DNA from 3 places in the Vreelandella sp. EE27 genome. Region 3 is predicted to be linked to each of the others. Evidence: predicted binding sites of a transcription regulator. Region 3 holds the regulator's gene; each other region holds the start of a gene.
What was found. The regulator LexA, encoded in region 3, represses DNA repair genes until DNA is damaged. The targets are predictions, from matches to a motif close to TACTGTNTANNTANACAGTA.
Positions count from the first base shown of each region.

Region 1: ACWHVV_RS05775 (LexA family protein) is a predicted target of LexA. The motif match lies at 3,237-3,256, and genes of this name have one in related genera.
Region 2: ACWHVV_RS06715 (PA0069 family radical SAM protein) is a predicted target of LexA. The motif match lies at 3,654-3,673, and genes of this name have one in related genera.

Region 1 covers NZ_OZ309109.1:1,196,367-1,201,956, reverse strand. Annotated here, with positions in the region: gene aroC (chorismate synthase) at 1-270, opposite strand, end outside; gene prmB (50S ribosomal protein L3 N(5)-glutamine methyltransferase) at 283-1,242, opposite strand; gene ACWHVV_RS05785 (Smr/MutS family protein) at 1,440-2,009, shown strand; gene ACWHVV_RS05780 (alpha/beta fold hydrolase) at 2,076-2,963, opposite strand; gene ACWHVV_RS05775 (LexA family protein) at 3,279-3,722, shown strand; gene ACWHVV_RS05770 (Y-family DNA polymerase) at 3,719-5,023, shown strand; gene ACWHVV_RS05765 (LBF_2804 family protein) at 5,065-5,590, shown strand, end outside.
Region 2 covers NZ_OZ309109.1:1,390,804-1,396,393, forward strand. Annotated here, with positions in the region: gene ACWHVV_RS06700 (Na/Pi symporter) at 1-716, shown strand, start outside; gene ACWHVV_RS06705 (hypothetical protein) at 721-957, shown strand; gene ACWHVV_RS06710 (Na/Pi symporter) at 1,365-2,504, shown strand; gene ACWHVV_RS06715 (PA0069 family radical SAM protein) at 2,543-3,640, opposite strand; gene ACWHVV_RS06720 (hypothetical protein) at 3,929-4,369, shown strand; gene ACWHVV_RS06725 (nuclear transport factor 2 family protein) at 4,543-4,926, shown strand; gene ACWHVV_RS06730 (cysteine hydrolase family protein) at 5,039-5,590, shown strand, end outside.
Region 3 covers NZ_OZ309109.1:1,665,384-1,670,973, forward strand. Annotated here, with positions in the region: gene ACWHVV_RS08075 (ribonuclease J) at 1-1,479, opposite strand, end outside; gene purU (formyltetrahydrofolate deformylase) at 1,746-2,600, shown strand; gene lexA (transcriptional repressor LexA) at 2,841-3,515, opposite strand; gene ACWHVV_RS08090 (TetR/AcrR family transcriptional regulator) at 3,735-4,412, shown strand; gene ACWHVV_RS08095 (L,D-transpeptidase family protein) at 4,390-4,917, shown strand; gene nagZ (beta-N-acetylhexosaminidase) at 4,983-5,590, shown strand, end outside.

The sequences.
Region 1 (5,590 bases), 470 kb from region 3:
CTGGTCGGTGTTCTCGATCAAAAGCCCTATCGAGGTACCGGTGGTTTTACCCTCGAACACGCCGGAGAGAATGCGTACCTCGTCCGGCTCTTTGCGCTGGGTGGTATGGCGCGAGCTTCCCGGCCGGCGACGGTCGAGCTCGGCTTGAAGATCCTGCTCGTTGATCTCGATCCCTGGTGGGCAGCCATCCACGATGGCGCCCAGCGCCGGTCCGTGACTCTCGCCGAAGGTGGTCACGCTGAAGAGTTTGCCAAACGTATTGCCAGACATGGAGACGATTCCTTACGCAAATGACGCCGCGTGGGCGTCGAGTTCAGCGGCGCTGATGGCAAAAACGCCCTGGCCGCCATGCTCGAATTCGAGCCACATGAAGCCAACCTCGGGAAAGGCCTCTTCGACGTGACGATCAGAATTACCGACTTCGACGATCAGCCAGCCGTCGTCGCTCAAGTAACCCCGTGCCTGGCGCAGAATGCGCCGCACGATATCCAGCCCGTCAGCGCCGGCGCCCAGGGCAAGCGCGGGCTCGTGGCTAAACTCCGCCGGCATGGTGGCCAGGTCCTGGGCATCGACGTAGGGCGGGTTGGAGACGATCAAATCGAAACGCTGACCTTCCAAGCCATCGAACACGTCGGACTCTACGGCGCGCACTCGGTCGCCCACGTCGTGGCGGGTGATATTTTGGCGCGCCACCGCCAGCGCGTCCTGGCTGATATCGGCAAGCGTGACGTGGCAGGTGGGCAGCGTAAGCGCCGTGGCGATACCGATACAGCCCGAACCGGTGCACAGATCGAGCACGTGCTCGGGGGGCTCTTCATCGAACCAGGCGCCGAAGCCATCCAGGATCAACTCGGCAATGGGCGAGCGAGGAATCAACACGCGCTCGTCCACATCAAAAGGAAAACCGGCGAAAAACGCCTCGCCCAGCAGATACGGAAGCGGCGCACGCGTCTCGACGCGCCTGCGCACCAGCTCCACGATACGCTGGCGCTCGACGGGCAAAAGCCGTGCGTCCTGCACACCGGGGTCGACGTTCCAGGGCAGGTGCAGCGCCCCCAAACATAGCGCAACCGCTTCATCCCAGGGGGCGTCGGTGCCGTGACCGTAGTGAAGACCCGCCACGTAAAATTCGCTGGTCGCCCAGCGCAGATAATCGCGCAGCGTGATCAAGTCGCTGGTTAACGCCGACTCCGGCAGAGTAAGCGTCGAGGGAGAGGTCTCGGCATTGAGGTGCGTGGTCACAAGGGCTCCTGGCTGAGCGCGCGGCGGCGTAAAGCCTTACCGCCGCGGGGTTTTAAAAACGTCGCTTGGTAAACGCCGCTGTGTAAAAATCGTTAAATAATTGTACCTTCGACGCCGCCCGGTTCACAGCGCCGTTAGGGCCGCTATACTGTGCGTTTTCAAGCCACTTTTCACCCCGCTATTTTTGTGAGCCCCCCATGTCGCGACGCCGCCACTCGCCCAACGATGAAGATATCAGCGCCTTTCGCCAGGCGCTTCAGGAGGCGGGCGTGCGGCGTCTCATTAGCAATCAGGCGGACCCGGGCAAACCCAAGCGCGAAAAAGACGCCCAGGCCGCCCGGCGCCAGGCCGCGGTCAAAGGCGGCGACCAGACCGCGACCGGGCGCACCTCCGATGGCCGCGTGGAGCCAGTGCGCCCATCGGAATACCTGGAATTCACCATTCCCGATCTGCCCTACCGCACGTTTAGCCAGCTAAAGCGTGGCCAAACCGCCTGGCAGGCGGGGCTCGACCTGCACGGCTATACCCTGGAAGAGGCCCGCCTGGAGCTCGAGAGTTTTCTTCGCGACGCCGCTGAGCAAAAACTTCACTGCGTGCTGGTAGTGCACGGCAAGGCCTGGGGCGCCACGGCGGACTTCCCCGTTCTCAAAAGCCATACCAACGCCTGGCTCAGAGAATGGCCGGGGGTACTGGCATTTTGCTCCGCCGTGGAGGGTGATGGCGGCACCGGCGCGGTGTACGTACTGCTTAGAAAGCGTGGGCCGTAAACGCGGCTGACAGCCACTTCTGACATGCGCCGCTCGAGGGTTTCACACTCCTTTCGAGCCTGCTCATCACTGCCCGTGCTTGCCGGCTTCGCGTTCGCAATATTCACCTATCACACTGGCGACCGTTTCCACGGCTTCGGGCTCCAGGTGCAGGTGGTGGCCACCCGACACTATCTGGCGCGTCAAGTGCCTCACCGCCTGGCGGGCCTTCTCCGACCAGCGCCGCGCGGCCAAAATGCCTTTGTCTCCCTCGATTAGCAGGACCGGGGACTGTATACCGGCCAGCAGCGCCAGCACCTGCTCCGGGGTGAAGCGCACCAGCGACGGTTTGAGCAGGCGGCTGTCGGTGCGCATTTCGATAGTGCCCTCGACGTTCGCCTGGGTGTTGCGCTCGACCACCGGGTAGATAGTGGCGCGGGTCACCGAGGTAACGCCACCGGCCACCCGGGCGGCCACCGCGCCTTCGATATCGGCGTAGCGCGGCGGCCTGGAGACCGGGCGCCGGTAAGCCAACAGCCCTTTACGTAGCTGCTCGGTGCTCTCGCGGGCCTCGGTGTTGAGCGCGCCCAGCCCGTCGATCAGCAGAAGTTTCTCTACCCGCTCGGGGAGGGCGGCGGCCAACACGCAGCTCACCGCCGCGCCCATGGAGTGGGACAGCAGCGTGGCGCGCTCGAGGCCGAGCTCGTCCAGGGCGTCGAGCACGTCGAAGGTATAATCCCACAGGGCGTAGTCGGCGTTCGCCGGGCCGTGTGCGGAGTGGCCGTGGCCGCGAAAATCGATTGCCACGATGCGGATATCGAGGGCGCGAACCAGAAGCGGCGCCAGCCGTGTAAAGCTTGCGGCGTTGTCCAGCCAGCCGTGCAAGGCAAGCCAAGCCGGCGCATCGGGCCGCCCCCAGGCAAGCCCCGCCAAGCGGCCACCGGCCAGTGAAAGCGGCCTTGCGGCGTCGTTCATGAGCAGTGCCTCGTCGTATTCATACGCATTTACCTTGATGACGCTTTATAGCGTAAACGTTACCATGCCAGGCCCAACGCCTGGACCGCTTCAAGCGCCCCTTTTTTAAAAAATTCCTGCCTAATGAGTACCGTTATGAAACCTCGTCGTGATACCCGCGTTCGCAATACCGTGTTTTTTATCGCCGTGATCAGCGCCATCGTCGTGGGGCTTTGGCTCGCCCGCTGAGAAAGCGCAAACCGTGACACTTGCATTTTTCTCCTCGAAAACAAATACTGTATATACATACATTACTTTATTCTCGAGGACGTCACGATGCCGTCTCAACCCGCCCACGTTGCGACAGCCTGGCCGTTAACCTTTCAACCGCTGGCGTTTCCCGGCCTGTACGCGCGTGCCGGGTTTAGCGGCTTTCCCTCCCCCGCCCAGGATTACGAGCAGCGCACGCTGGATTTGAACACGCGGCTGATCAAGAATCCGACGCAGACGTTTTACCTGACCGCCACCGGCGACAGCATGGAGGGCTGGGGCATCTTCGATAACGACCTGCTGGTCGTGGACCGCAGCATCCAGCCGCGCCTTGGCCATATTCTGGTGGCCATGTTCGATGACGAAGTGCTGATCAAGCGCTACGCGCTGCATGGCGGCACGCCGCATCTGTGCTCTGCCCACCCGCGCTACCCGCCGCTGCCTCTGGAAGGCAGCGACTGCCAGCTTTGGGGCGTGGTGCGCGCGGTCATCCACGAGTACATGCCATGATCGGCTTGGTCGATGCCAACAACTTCTACGTTAGCTGCGAGCGCGTCTTTCAGCCCGACCTCGAAGGCCGGCCCGTCGGCGTGATGTCCAATAACGACGGCTGCATCATCGCCCGCTCGGAAGAGATGAAAGCCATGGATATCCCCATGGGCGTGCCCGCTTTCAAGCTCGAAACGCTGCGCCGCCAGGGGCGTATCCACCTGAAATCGTCCAACTACGAGCTTTACGGGGATATGTCTGGAAGGCTTTGCCAGCTCTTGCGCGACGCCTGCCCGGCGGTGGCGCCCTACTCCATCGACGAAATGTTCGTCTATCTCGACGGGTTGAGCCCGGCGCAGTGCCAGGCCATTGGTGAGGCGCTGCGTCGGCGCATTCGCCGCCATTTGGGGCTCCCCGTCTGCGTGGGGCTCGCCCCCACCCATACGCTTGCCAAACTGGCCAACCACTACGCCAAAAAGCGCGCCCACTACCAGGGCGTGTGCCTGCTGCACGCCGACTCCCAGGAGAGCGCCGCGCTTTTAAAGCAGACCCCGGTAAGCGCGGTGTGGGGCATTGGCCGACGGCTGGCCGAGCGGCTGGCGGTCAACCAGATCCGCACCGCCTGGGAGCTTCGCGAGTGCAACCATCACGATCTACGGCGGCGCTTTTCCGTGGTGCTGGCGCGTACTGCGCTGGAGCTTCGCGGCACGCCGTGTCTTGAAATGAACGCGGTGAACGAGCCGCGCCAGCGCATCATGACCTCGCGCTCGTTCGGCCGACCGACCGGCGTTAAAGCGGACCTTCACCACGCGCTCAGCCGCCACGCCCAGCGCAGCGCCGAGAAACTCCGTGAGCAGCGAAGCCTGGCGCGGGCGGTGATGATTTTTCTCAGCACCAATCGCCACCGCCAGGACCAGCCGCAGTACTTCCCCCACGCGATGATGGCGCTGGCCTCGCCAAGCGACGATACGCGAGTAATGCTTAGCGCCGTGCGCGAAGGCCTCGAGCAAATATATCGCCCGAACCATCGCTTCATGAAAGCAGGCGTGATGCTTTTGGACCTGGTCGATGCCGAGCAGTATCAGCTGTCGCTTTTGCATCAGCCCCCGCGCCATCAGCACCACCCCGCGCTGATGGCCACCATGGACGATATCAATCAGCGCATGGGCCAGGGCAAGATCGGCTTTGGCGCCGCCCCGGAAAAAGCCGCCTGGCATTTACGCTGCGCCCACCGCTCGAACCGCTTTACCACCCGCTGGGACGAATTGATGCGCGCGGGTACCCATCCGGGTGCAATCAAAGCGTGTACTACGCGAAAGTAGCCGCTACCCTGTAGGGCAAATACAAAGTCTATTTGGTGACCATGCCGCTTACCCGCCCCGACCAAGAATTTGCCCCCTCCCCGGATATCATGCAGCGCTGGGCGAGCCGCCACATCGGCCGCCGTCTCACCCGCCATACCGCGCTTACCGAGCCCGACCGGGCCGCGGTCAAGAAAAGCCGGCGCTGGGTGATCCTGTGGGCGGCCATGGCGGGGATTATTTCGGGCACGCTGATTGGCGGCTCCGAGTGGTGGATGCGCCAGGTGCTGGTCAGCGATTGGGCGTCTTTATCGTTTCGCGAACAGCTGCCCTACTGGGCCGGCTACATGGTGTTTGCCGGCTTCGTAACGCTACTGGAAATCGGCTTTCTCTACTGGAACGCGCTGCGCGGCGTAGCACGGGTGAGCTACTTTGCCGGTTTGAACTACAGCAGCGAGTCGCCCCAGCCGCCAACGGTCGAGTTGACCCTCCAGGGGGTAGCGCGCGTGGCGCTGGAGTACCCAAGCCCGGGGAGTCTGATCTACGGCGTCGACCCGCACGCCTACCTGCACGGCTGGAAGCTGACCC
Region 2 (5,590 bases), 270 kb from region 3:
TGCCGCTGGAAATACTCTTTAGCCCGTTGGAGCGTATAGCGCTGCAAGTAGCCGAGCTTTTCTACGGCGATGCGGATTTGTCGATCGAGAACGCGGACCTGTTGGGTTTTGCCACCGACCCCGTCACGGGCTCGGTAGAGAGCCTGGTCTCAGGGCTGCCTACCATACTCGGCGGCATCGTCATGATCGCGATCGGCATTACGGCCATCTTTTTATCCATTCGCTACATTGGCAAACTGCTCAAGAAACTGATGGTGGGTCGTGCCAAGCGCATCATGAATAATGCCATCGGCCGTGGCCCGGTGACCGGCGTCATCTCCGGCACGCTGGTGACCATTCTGGTACAGTCCTCGTCGACCACGACCAGCTTGATGGTCCCGCTGGCGGGCTCCGGCACCTTTACGTTAAGGCAGATCTACCCCTTCACCCTGGGCGGGAACGTCGGTACCACCTTTACCGCTTTGCTGGCTGCAACCGCCGTGAGTGGCGAGCACGCTATGCTGGCGTTGGAAATCGCCCTGGTTCACCTCTTCTTTAACCTCTTTGCCATCCTCATCATTGGCGGTCTGCCGTTTTTACGCCTGCTGCCCGTCAAGGGGGCCCGGCGGCTCGGCGACCTGGCCGCCGAGCGTAAAACATTGGCGGCCGCCTGGGTGCTGGGTGCTTTCGTTGCGCTGCCCGCAGCGCTCATTGCCATTACGACGATGCTAGGATAACGCCATGAGTTTTGAACAACGCCTCGAAAGCACATCAACCGCCGAGCTCAAGGCCATGTTGAACGACTCCGCCGAACTGATAGAGGAGATCAGAACCGAGCTCGCCGCCCGTGAGGACCAGCACCGCGAGATCGAGTCGGTGGATACGTTAATTCACGAGGCCCGGCCCAGGCTTCAGGAAATTCGCGGCTTTTTTGCACTGGTGCTCAGCGAGCTACGCGAACGCCGCGGCGAGCGCTGATATTCAGCGCATGCAAGGCCCTTCTGAAGTTTCGCCATCACCGAGATGATCTTCTTCTCGGGGGTGGCGACCCAAGGCGCGGGTGATCGCCCCCGGTTTTCGATGATGTAGCGGCAGACAAACTGGCAAAGACGACACGGCGTCCTTGTCACCAGTATGTCACGTTGATGGTGCAGGCTAAAGCGTTTAGGGTCTGTCTGAAAAGTCGACGAGCGAAGACAAGACAAGGCAAAAATTGGCGAAAAAACGGAGTTTACATGTGTAAATGAGTATTTTGAGCCAATTTTTAACGCCGTATTGTCGAGCGCAGGCACTTTTCAGACAGAGCCTAGCGCTTTGATGCGTATAAGCCGCTGGAGCGTCTCACCATGGTAGAGACGGCCAGGCGCCGGGCAGAGAGTAACGTCATGCACCATCAACAAAAAATACGACGCGGCCAGCTGGGGCAATGGCTGGCGCTTGCGCTGCTCGTTTATTTTCTGATTTGTGCGGTATCCATCGTCGGCGAGGGTTTCCAGCAAAGCCTGGGCGATCAAGCCGAACAGCTCTTCGCCTTTGCCACCAACCCCTTCGTGGGGCTGATGATCGGCATTATCACGACGGCGCTGATTCAATCCTCCTCCACGGTCACCTCGGTGATTGTCGGTATGGTCGCCGGCGGGCTGCCCGTGGCGCTGGCGGTGCCCATGATCATGGGCGCCAATGTGGGCACCACCTTAACCAGCACCCTGGTAAGCCTTGGCCATGTGAAAGACGATAACGCGTTTCGCCGCGCCTTTGCCGCCGCGACGATGCACGACTTTTTCAACCTGTTAGCGGTCGCCATCCTGCTGCCCATCGAGATTCTATTCAGCCCACTGGAGCGCCTGGCCGAACGCGTGGCGGTGCTCTTTTACGGGGATGCAGACCTTTCCCTCGAGCGCGTCAATTTCGTCGGTCAGGCGACCGACCCGGTCGCGGATTTTGTGGCGAGTGCGCTTTCGCGTCTTCCGGAGGTGGCGTTGGGCGCCGCCCTGATCCTCGTGGGGGTCGCGATGATCTTTCTCACCATTCGCTACATCGGCAAGCTGTTATCAAGGCTGATGGTCGGGCGCGCCCGGCAGATCATGCTCAGCGCCATCGGGCGCGGCTCGATCACCGGTGTTATGTCCGGCGCGCTGGTGACGCTACTGGTGCAGTCTTCGTCGACGACCACCAGCCTGACGGTGCCCATGGCCGGCTCCGGTGCGTTTACCCTACGCCAAATCTATCCCTTCACGATTGGCAGTAACCTGGGGACCACCATGACCGCACTGCTCGCGGCGACGGCCATCAGCGGCCCCACGGCGCTGCTGGCGTTGGAAATCGCTCTGGTGCATCTGCTGTTCAACGTGTTTGCCGTGTTGATTATCGGTGGAATACCGTTTTTACGCCTGCTGCCGGTCAAAGGTGCCCAGTGGTTGGGCCGGGCCAGCGTCGAGCGCAAAGAAGTCGCCGGTGTGTGGGTGCTGGGCGTGTTTATCGCGCTGCCCGCCTTGTTGATTGCCATTACCGTCATAGCCGGATAATGCCCTGAATAGCTCGACGAGCTGCGAACGCACCAACGTTAGCCGGGACCGGCCAAGTCGAATAGATCGCCCTGAGCGTGGGGTGCTCTGAAGTCCCGGGTATTGAGGCCCTGCTCGGCCCGGGGCTGCATACCCCACTGACGGCTGGCGCGCTTGAAACGCTGGTCGATCATATCGACGAACACCCCTTCGCCGCGAAAACGCTTGCCAAACGCCGCCTCGTTGGTTTTACCGCCACGGCACTGGCGAATCAGGCTCATCACCTTGTCGGCGCGCTCGGGGTAGTGGGTGACCAGCCACTCTTCGAACAGCGGCGCGACCTCACGGGGCAAGCGCAACAGCATCCAGTTTGCCGTGCGCGCGCCAGAGCGGCTCGCGGCCTCGACTAACCGCTCGATCTCGTGATCGGTAAGCCCGGGAATCACCGGCGAGACCAGCACACCCACCGGGATACCCGCCGTGTTGAGCTCGCGGATCACCTTCAGCCGCGCCTGGGGCGAGGCTGCGCGTGGCTCCAGCGTGCGCTTCAAATTTGCATCCAGGCTGGTCAGGCTGACCAGCACGCGCACCAGGCGGTGCTCGGCCATTTGCGCTAAAAGCTCGATATCGCGCAGAACGAGTGTGCCTTTGGTCACCAGCGTGACCGGATGGCGGCATTGGTATAAAAGCTCTAATAGGCGCCGGGTGGTTTGGTGTTTCGCCTCGATGGGCTGGTAGCAGTCGGTATTGCCCGACAGGTTGATAGGGCGGCAGATATAGCCCGGGTGGCTCAGCTCCTCTTTCAAATGCTCGACCAACCCGGTCCGGGCAATCAGTTTCGTCTCGAAATCGAGCCCTGGCGACATATCCCAATAGGCGTGAGAAGGGCGAGCAAAGCAGTAGATACAGCCATGCTCGCAGCCGCGGTACGGGTTCAAGGAGCGATCAAAGGAGAGATCCGGCGAGCTGTTCCAGGCAAGCGCGCTTTTACTCGGCTCTTCGCGTATTTCGGTGGCAAGCGAGGTGGGCGCCTCCTCCTGCCACCAGCCATCGGACTCGTATTCGCTTTTCGAGGGCGCGAAGCGGTTGTGCGGGTCGAAGGTGGCGCCTCGGCCTTTAAAAGGCGCCTTGCCTTGGGGCGTGAGAGGTTGCGCCATCGCTGCATCCTTATAGTGTATATAAATACAGTATATAACGATGCCTCTACAGCGCAAGTGCCATCCTTAACTGCGTAATTTTATAAAAGTAGTGCTTATATACACCAAACTGTCATTAGTGGCTTTTAGGTTAATTAGCGGGATCACAGCCAGTCGGGAAAGTTATAGGCAAACGTTCAAACGCAGTGCGTTGACCGTCGTCATTAGTGGTATATCGCCGGGGCGTTTTAGTATGTTTTAGAACACATCCAAGAACCGTATCATGGGAATTTTTTTAAGGAGCATTCGATGCACGCTTTCTCCGTTCTCCTGATACGTGTTCTTGCCATCTATCTGGTGGTTTCTCCGCTCTACACTTTAGCTTTCTCGCTTCAAAACATCTTTACGGCAGAGTTGGAGTCCCCGTGGCTCCCCGTGATGGTGACAAGCCTGGTGGTATCTCTTTTGATCGGTGCGGTACTCTGGCTGAAGGCGCCGACCATTGCGCAAAAAATACACCAAAGCGATACCCAGGCAGATGCATCCGTTGACGAAGCAGGGCTTGTTCGCGCGGGCAGCTTCTTGATCGGCGTCTATCTGTTCGTTCAGCAAGTCGGCAATGTAATATCGCGCTGGGAGTGGGGCGGAGGCGTCACCTATGCCTCTTTGGCCGTTTTAATACTTAGCCTGGCCCTGATGTTGGGCTCGAGCTTCTTGCAAAAGCTCTTTTACCGCTTCAAACACTTCTAGCGCTAAGCGAACTTGACATGCGAGGGCGGCGCTATTTCGGTAACATACCGTGTAACGTCTTTTCCGTGAAGGCGAAGGGCTCGCTGTATTGGATGTAACTGCCGTATCAAGTCAGGTCACCGCCGTATGAGCCCGCGGCGTCAAGTCACCGCTATCTGTTGAAGAGGTTTAAGATGAGAACACCGCACGACGTGCTGAATGAGTGGATGCAAGCGATCAACGACGCCGATGTAGAAGCGCTGCTCGCCCTCTACGATGACAACGCCGTACTAATCCCGACCTTTTCGAACCGAATCGCCAATAACAGCGAAAAACACCGCGACTATTTCGAGCGCCTCGGCGCCCGCCCGGGTTTGAGCATCACCCTGCACGAAAAAACCCTGATCATTCAGGAAATGTCCGAGACACTTTGCTCGCTGACCGGCCTTTACAACTGGCGCTTCGAGGTCGAAGGCGAGCTCTTGAACTTCGAGGCACGCTTTAGCTACGTGGTCGATCTTTCCAAGGAAGCCCCCATTCTGCATCACCACTCCTCGCAAATTCCCCGCATGCTGTAAGACGGGCTCACATCCTGCGGGGCGCCCGGCGCTTCGTAGGATCAAGCCAGGCCGGGCCCTCCGTTTAGCCGCTTTTGGCCCGGCCGCCAGGCTTAACAAGGAGCGCCACGCCATGCACGCCTTACCCGCTTTACTCATCATCGACATGCAGCGCGGCATGCAAGACCCCGCGGTGGGGGAGCGCAACAATCCCCAAGCGGAAGCCAATATCCAGCGCCTGCTGGGTGTTTGGCGCAAAGCCGGAGCGCCCATCGTGCATGTCCGCCATATCTCCCGCTCCCCGAGTTCACCGTTCTGGCCCGGCCAGCCCGGCGCCGAGTTTCAACCGACGCTCGAGCCCCTGGCCAGCGAGCACGTGGTCGAGAAGAACGTGCCGGACGCCTTTATCCACTCGGGGCTGGAACGCTGGCTGCGCGTTCGCGACATACAGCGGCTGGTGATCGTCGGCGTGAGTACCAGCAACTCGGTCGAAGCCACCGCCCGTACTGCGGGTAACCTGGGCTTTGCGGTGCAGGTGGTGGCAGATGCCACGTTCACCTTCGCCAAACGCGATTTTGCGGGCACCCAGCGCAGCGCCCATGACGTTCACTCCATGTCGCTTGCCAATCTCGAGGGTGAATATGCGACTATCAAAAGCGTCGAGGATATTTTGAACGAGGCTGAA
Region 3 (5,590 bases):
GCGAAGCTCGGCCAGGGTGTCGGCGTGAATTTCATCGAGGCGCTCGTCGAGCCAGTCGCTAAAGCTCTCTTCATCGATGGGGCTTGCCCCGCTCGCGTCGAGCATCAAGCGGCCGATACGCTGCCAGCCCGTATCGGTGGCGCATACCGGCAGCGCCAAAAACAGCGTGCCGCGCCGGGCGCTGTTCGACTCTGCCCCAAGGCCTGGGTGAGGCGTCACGCTGTTTTGATCCACCACGTGGGGTAGCTGCGGGTAACGCGCCTCGACCCGAATGCCTTCGTTGTCCATCGCCAGCATATCGCCGTTGACCGGGGCGAGCGGCGCCTTGATACCGAGCTCTTCGGCCAGCGCCTGGTGGGCCTTTTGATGGACCGCTTCGCCGTGAACTGGCAGCAGCGCCTTGGGCCTTATCCAACGATAGAGCGTTTTGAGCTCTTGCTGGGCCGGGTGGCCGGTGGCGTGGAGTTCCGGGTGATTGGTTTCGTCAAAAAGCGTCACGCCCAATTGGGTAAAGCGGCGTTTGAGCTGGGCAATCGGGCGTTCGTTGCCGGGAATGGCCTTGGCGGAGAAAATCACGTTATCGCCCGCTTCCAGGTCCATGAAGGGGTGACGCCCCTGGGCCAGGCGCTGAAGCGCTGCGCGGGGCTCGCCCTGGCTGCCCGTGGCGATCACGACGACTTCATCCGGCGGCAGGTAGCCCAAATCCTGGGGCGGGACCAGCGCCGGGAAGTCGTCCAGATAGCCAAGCCCACGGGCGACACCCACCATACGCTCCATGGAGCGGCCCATCAGGCTCACCCGCCGTCCACTCTGCGCCGCCGCCTGGCCAATTGCCCACACGCGCGCCAGGTTGCTGGCAAAGCAGGAGACCACGACGCGGCCCTTGCACGCCTTTAGCGTTCGGGTGAGGGCTTTTGCGACATCGCCTTCGCTGCCCGCGGTGCCGGGGAGCGGGGCATTGGTCGAGTCGCCGACGACGAGATCCAGCGGTGCCAGTGCCTGAAAGTGGGCGGGATTGACGCTTGGGCCGATCAGCGGCGCGGGGTCGAGCTTCCAGTCGCCGGTGTGAAGGACCCGGTAGCCCCCGGCCAGCATCATGATGGCGCAGCTTTCGGGAATCGAGTGCGTCATTAACAGATAGCGAAGCGTGAACGGGCCTTGCTCCAGCGCCTCATTGGGTTCGATCACGTGAATGGCGGCGCTGCTCAAACTGTGCTCGGCAAACTTGTGGCGTAAAAGGCCGGCGGCCAGGGGGGTGGCGTAAATCGGGCACTGCCACTTCGGCCAAAGCCAGGCGACCGCGCCGATATGGTCTTCATGGCCGTGGGTGATGTAGAGCGCCTGGGGGGTGATATCGAGCTCGGCCAGGGTCTGGGTATTGGGCACCTGAAGCGGGGCGCTGGGCAGATCCTGGCGAATCATCATGCCGCAATCAATGGCGATCCAGTGACCGTCATAACCATAAAGCGTCAGGTTCATTCCTATTTCACCACAGCCGCCAAGCGGCAGTATGCGCAAGGGTGGACGGCGGCGGGGACGAAGTTGAACGCGAGATGGATCCATTGATTATGAACAGCCTGAAAAGTAAGGCTTTAACTATACGGTAAGGCGGGGGCGGCTAACAATCATGGCGATGCCAGCCAGGCCCGCTTGCGCTACACTAGCGCCCTTGCTCAGCGCCACGACCCCCTTCATGGCGGACAAGGCCTGGCATTTTTAAAATCGTGTTTATATTGAGTGTATTTATGTCGCATTACTACCGTTTAGTGGTTTCCTGCCCGGACCAAGTGGGCATTGTGGCGCGTGTCTCCAGCTTCATCGCCCAGCACGGCGGCTCCATCACCGAGGCAAGCCAGCATTCGGATCTGCAAACGGGCCGGTTTTTCATGCGTTACGAGATTCTTGCCGATTCCATCGGTATGACCGCCGAGGCGCTCGAAGAGGCGTTCTCGCCGATCGCCAGCGCCTTCGACATGCAGTGGGCGCTGGTGGATACGCAAAAGCGGCGCAACGTGGTGATCATGGTCTCAAAAGAGTCCCACTGCCTGGTCGACCTGCTTTACCGCTGGCAGGCCGGCGAGCTCGACTGCAACATCGTGGGGATCATCTCCAACCACCCGGATATGCGCGCGCTGAGTGAGTGGTACCAGATTCCCTACTTTCACATTGCGGTCGACCCAGGCGACAAGCAGGCTTCGTTCGATGCGGTACAGGCGCAAATCGAGGCGCTCGAGGCGGACTGCATCGTGCTGGCGCGCTACATGCAGATTCTGCCGCCGGCGCTTTGTAGCCGCTACGCGGGCCAGGTCATCAACATCCATCATAGCTTTTTGCCCTCGTTTGCCGGTGCCAAGCCTTACCACCAGGCTTACGCGCGGGGCGTTAAGCTGATCGGTGCGACCTGCCACTACGTGACCGAGGAGCTGGATGCCGGCCCGATCATCGAGCAGGACATTCATCGGGTTAGCCACTGCCATACCCCGACGGATCTGGTGCGCTTTGGCCGCGACGTGGAAAAATCGGTGCTGGCGAGGGGGATTCGCTGGCATCTGGAAGATCGGGTGCTGATCGACGGCAACAAGACCGTCGTCTTTAACTAAAAAAAGCGGGGCACCGAAGTGCCCCGACTCAAGGCGGTTTTTATAGCGGGTGCGGTGCCGGGCAGCCCTACGCGAGGGCGCTGTGAATACCTCCCTGTACGCTACTTTCGCCATCCCTGGCGAAAGACCCTCGCGACGGGCTACCCGGCACGGTCAGTCAAAGTGCTTTAATTGAACCAAAAAGCGGGGGCACGCATCAGTGCCCCCGCTTTTTATGCAACGTTCAAACAGGCGAGTGGCTTAGCCGAGCGCTTGGCCGCTGCCGCCGCGAATCACGCCTACGCCCACACCTTCGATATCGAGCTGCTGGGTGCGCAGGTCGATTTCGATCGGGTCGAAGTCGCTGTTTTCAGCCAGTAGCGTTACCTGATGGCCGTCGCGCTTGAAGCGTTTGACGGTGACTTCGTCTTCAAGGCGTGCCACCACGATCTGGCCGTCGCGTACCCGCTCGGTGCGGTGCACGGCGAGCAGGTCGCCTTCCAGAATGCCGATATCTTTCATCGAAAGCCCGCGCACGCGCAGCAGGTAGTCCGCCTTGGGCGTGAAGTAGTCCGCCGGAAGCGGGCAGTAGCGGTCGATGTGCTCGGCGGCCAGAATCGGGTTGCCCGCAGCGACTTCGCCAATGATGGGCAAGCCGTTTGCCGGCGTTTCGCCGCTTTCGTTGGCAGCCGGCGCCGGCTCACTGGTTTCGGTGCCTTCCTGGTTGGGTAGGCGAATACCCCGGGAAGTGTGGCGAATGATACGAATCGCGCCTTTGCGCTCGAGGGCGCGAAGGTGTTCTTCCGCCGCGTTGGGTGAGCGAAAGCCCAAAGCCTTGGCGATCTCGGCCCGGGTGGGCGGGTAGCCAAGCTCATTCATGGTTTTAACGATAAAGTCAAAAACGTGCTGTTGACGTACTGTAAGAGGACGGGACATGTCTGACTCCAGCGTAAAAGGGTAACTAAAAAGGTGACTCGATATATATGTGTTTAAGTATACAGTATGTTCCTCTGTCCAGTATATGACTCAAGCCACGGATTATAAAGCCGTTCGGGCATCGAGTGGGGGAGTTCACCCTTTCTGGCGATTGAGACTGGCGCGTTAATGGCCTACTATTTTGCGATGTTTTAAACACTCGTTTTTCTGGAGGGCGCCATGGCGCAATCTGATACGGTCACGCGTATCCTGGATACTGCGGAGGTGCTGTTCGCTGAACGCGGCTTTGCCGAGACCTCGCTTCGTAATATCACCAGCAAGGCACGGGTGAATCTGGCCGCCGTGAACTACCACTTCGGTTCCAAGAAAGCGCTGATTCAGGCCGTATTCGCGCGCTATCTCGATCCTTTCAGCCAGCGCTTTCACGAAGCCCTGGACGCGCTGCACGAGCGCTACGGCGAGGAGGACATTCCCCTCGAAGTGCTGCTCGAAGCCATGGCGACCACGGTGCTGACGGTGCCCGCCGAGCGCAATAGCCTCAAGGTTTTCATGCGCCTTTTGGGTTTGGCCTATAGCCAGGCCCAGGGGCATCTGCGCCGCTATATTCAGCAGCAGTACGGCGATGTGTTCACCCGTTTCGTCGAGCTCGTTCGTCGGGCAACGCCGGAGCTTCCCGACGCGGAACGCTTCTGGCGGCTGCACTTCATGCTGGGCACGGTGATCTTCACGCTTTCCGGGCTCGATGCGCTGCGCGATATCGCCGCCAAGGAGTACAACGAGCAGGTCTCGGTGCGCGATCTTGTCCGGCGGCTACGCCCGGTGGTGGTTTCCGCCATGAACGCGCCGCTTCCCCCCGCTTTGGAGGAGCCTGCGTATGCTGACGCCCAATCTGGCTGATCTTCCCCCCGTCGATGGCCCTTGGCTCGAGGTCGACCTCGCCACCCAGCACCTGCGCTGCTGGCAGGGCCAGGCGGTGGTACACGAGTGCGCCGTCTCGACCGGTGAAAACGGCGTAGGGCAAAACGAGGGCAGTGGTCAGACGCCCCGTGGCTGGCACTACGTGCGCGCCGCGATCGGCGAAGGCTTGCCGGAAAATGCGGTATTTCGCGGGCGGCGCTTCACCGGGGAAGTCTTTACCCCGGAACTCGGCGCGCAGAATCCGCAGCGTGACTGGATTCTGACGCGTATTCTCTGGCTTTGCGGGCTCGAGCGCGGCGTTAACCGCGCAGGCCAGACCGACTCCCAGCGCCGCTATATCTATCTTCACGGCACGCCGCCAGACCAACCCATGGGTATAGCCGCCTCCCACGGCTGCATTCGCCTGCGCAATGACGATCTGCTCGCGGTGTTCGCTTTCGCAGCCCCAGGCACCCCGGTGTGGCTCAACGCCGCGGGGCTTTAACGCCGGATTTTGTTTAAGGCCGCCGATCGACTAGAATTGGCGGCCGTTTTATTGGATGCAAGCCGATGACGCAACCGCCAGGCCCGGTCATGCTCGACCTCGAAGGGCCCGCTATCACGCAAGCTGAAAAAGCCTTGTTGGCCGACCCCGCCGTGGGTGGGGTCATTTTGTTTGCGCGCAACGTAGAAAGTGCCGAGCAGGTCAGCGCGCTTTGCCAAAGCATTCGCCGGTTAAGGCCCGATCTGCTGCTGGGCATCGACCAGGAAGGCGGGCGCGTTCAGCGCATCAAAAAAGGCGTTACGCGGCTTCCCGCGATGGCGCGCATTGGCGAGGTCTACGCCCAAGACGCGGATGCCGGGATACAGCTGGCCATCGATGCCGGCTGGCTGCTGGGCATGGAGATGGCGGCCTGCGGGCTCGATATTAGCTTCGCCCCGGTGCTCGATGTCGAAAGCGGGGTTTCCAGCGTGATCGGCGATCGAAGCTTCAGTCAGGACCCCGAACACGTCGCCGAGCTCGGCGGACGCTTCATCCAGGGCCTGCACGAAGCGGGTATGGCCGCGGTAGGCAAACACTTTCCCGGCCACGGCGGCATCGAAGCCGACACCCATCATAGCGTTGCCGACGACCCGCGCCCGTTAAGCGAGCTCAAGGCGCGGGATCTGGTGCCTTT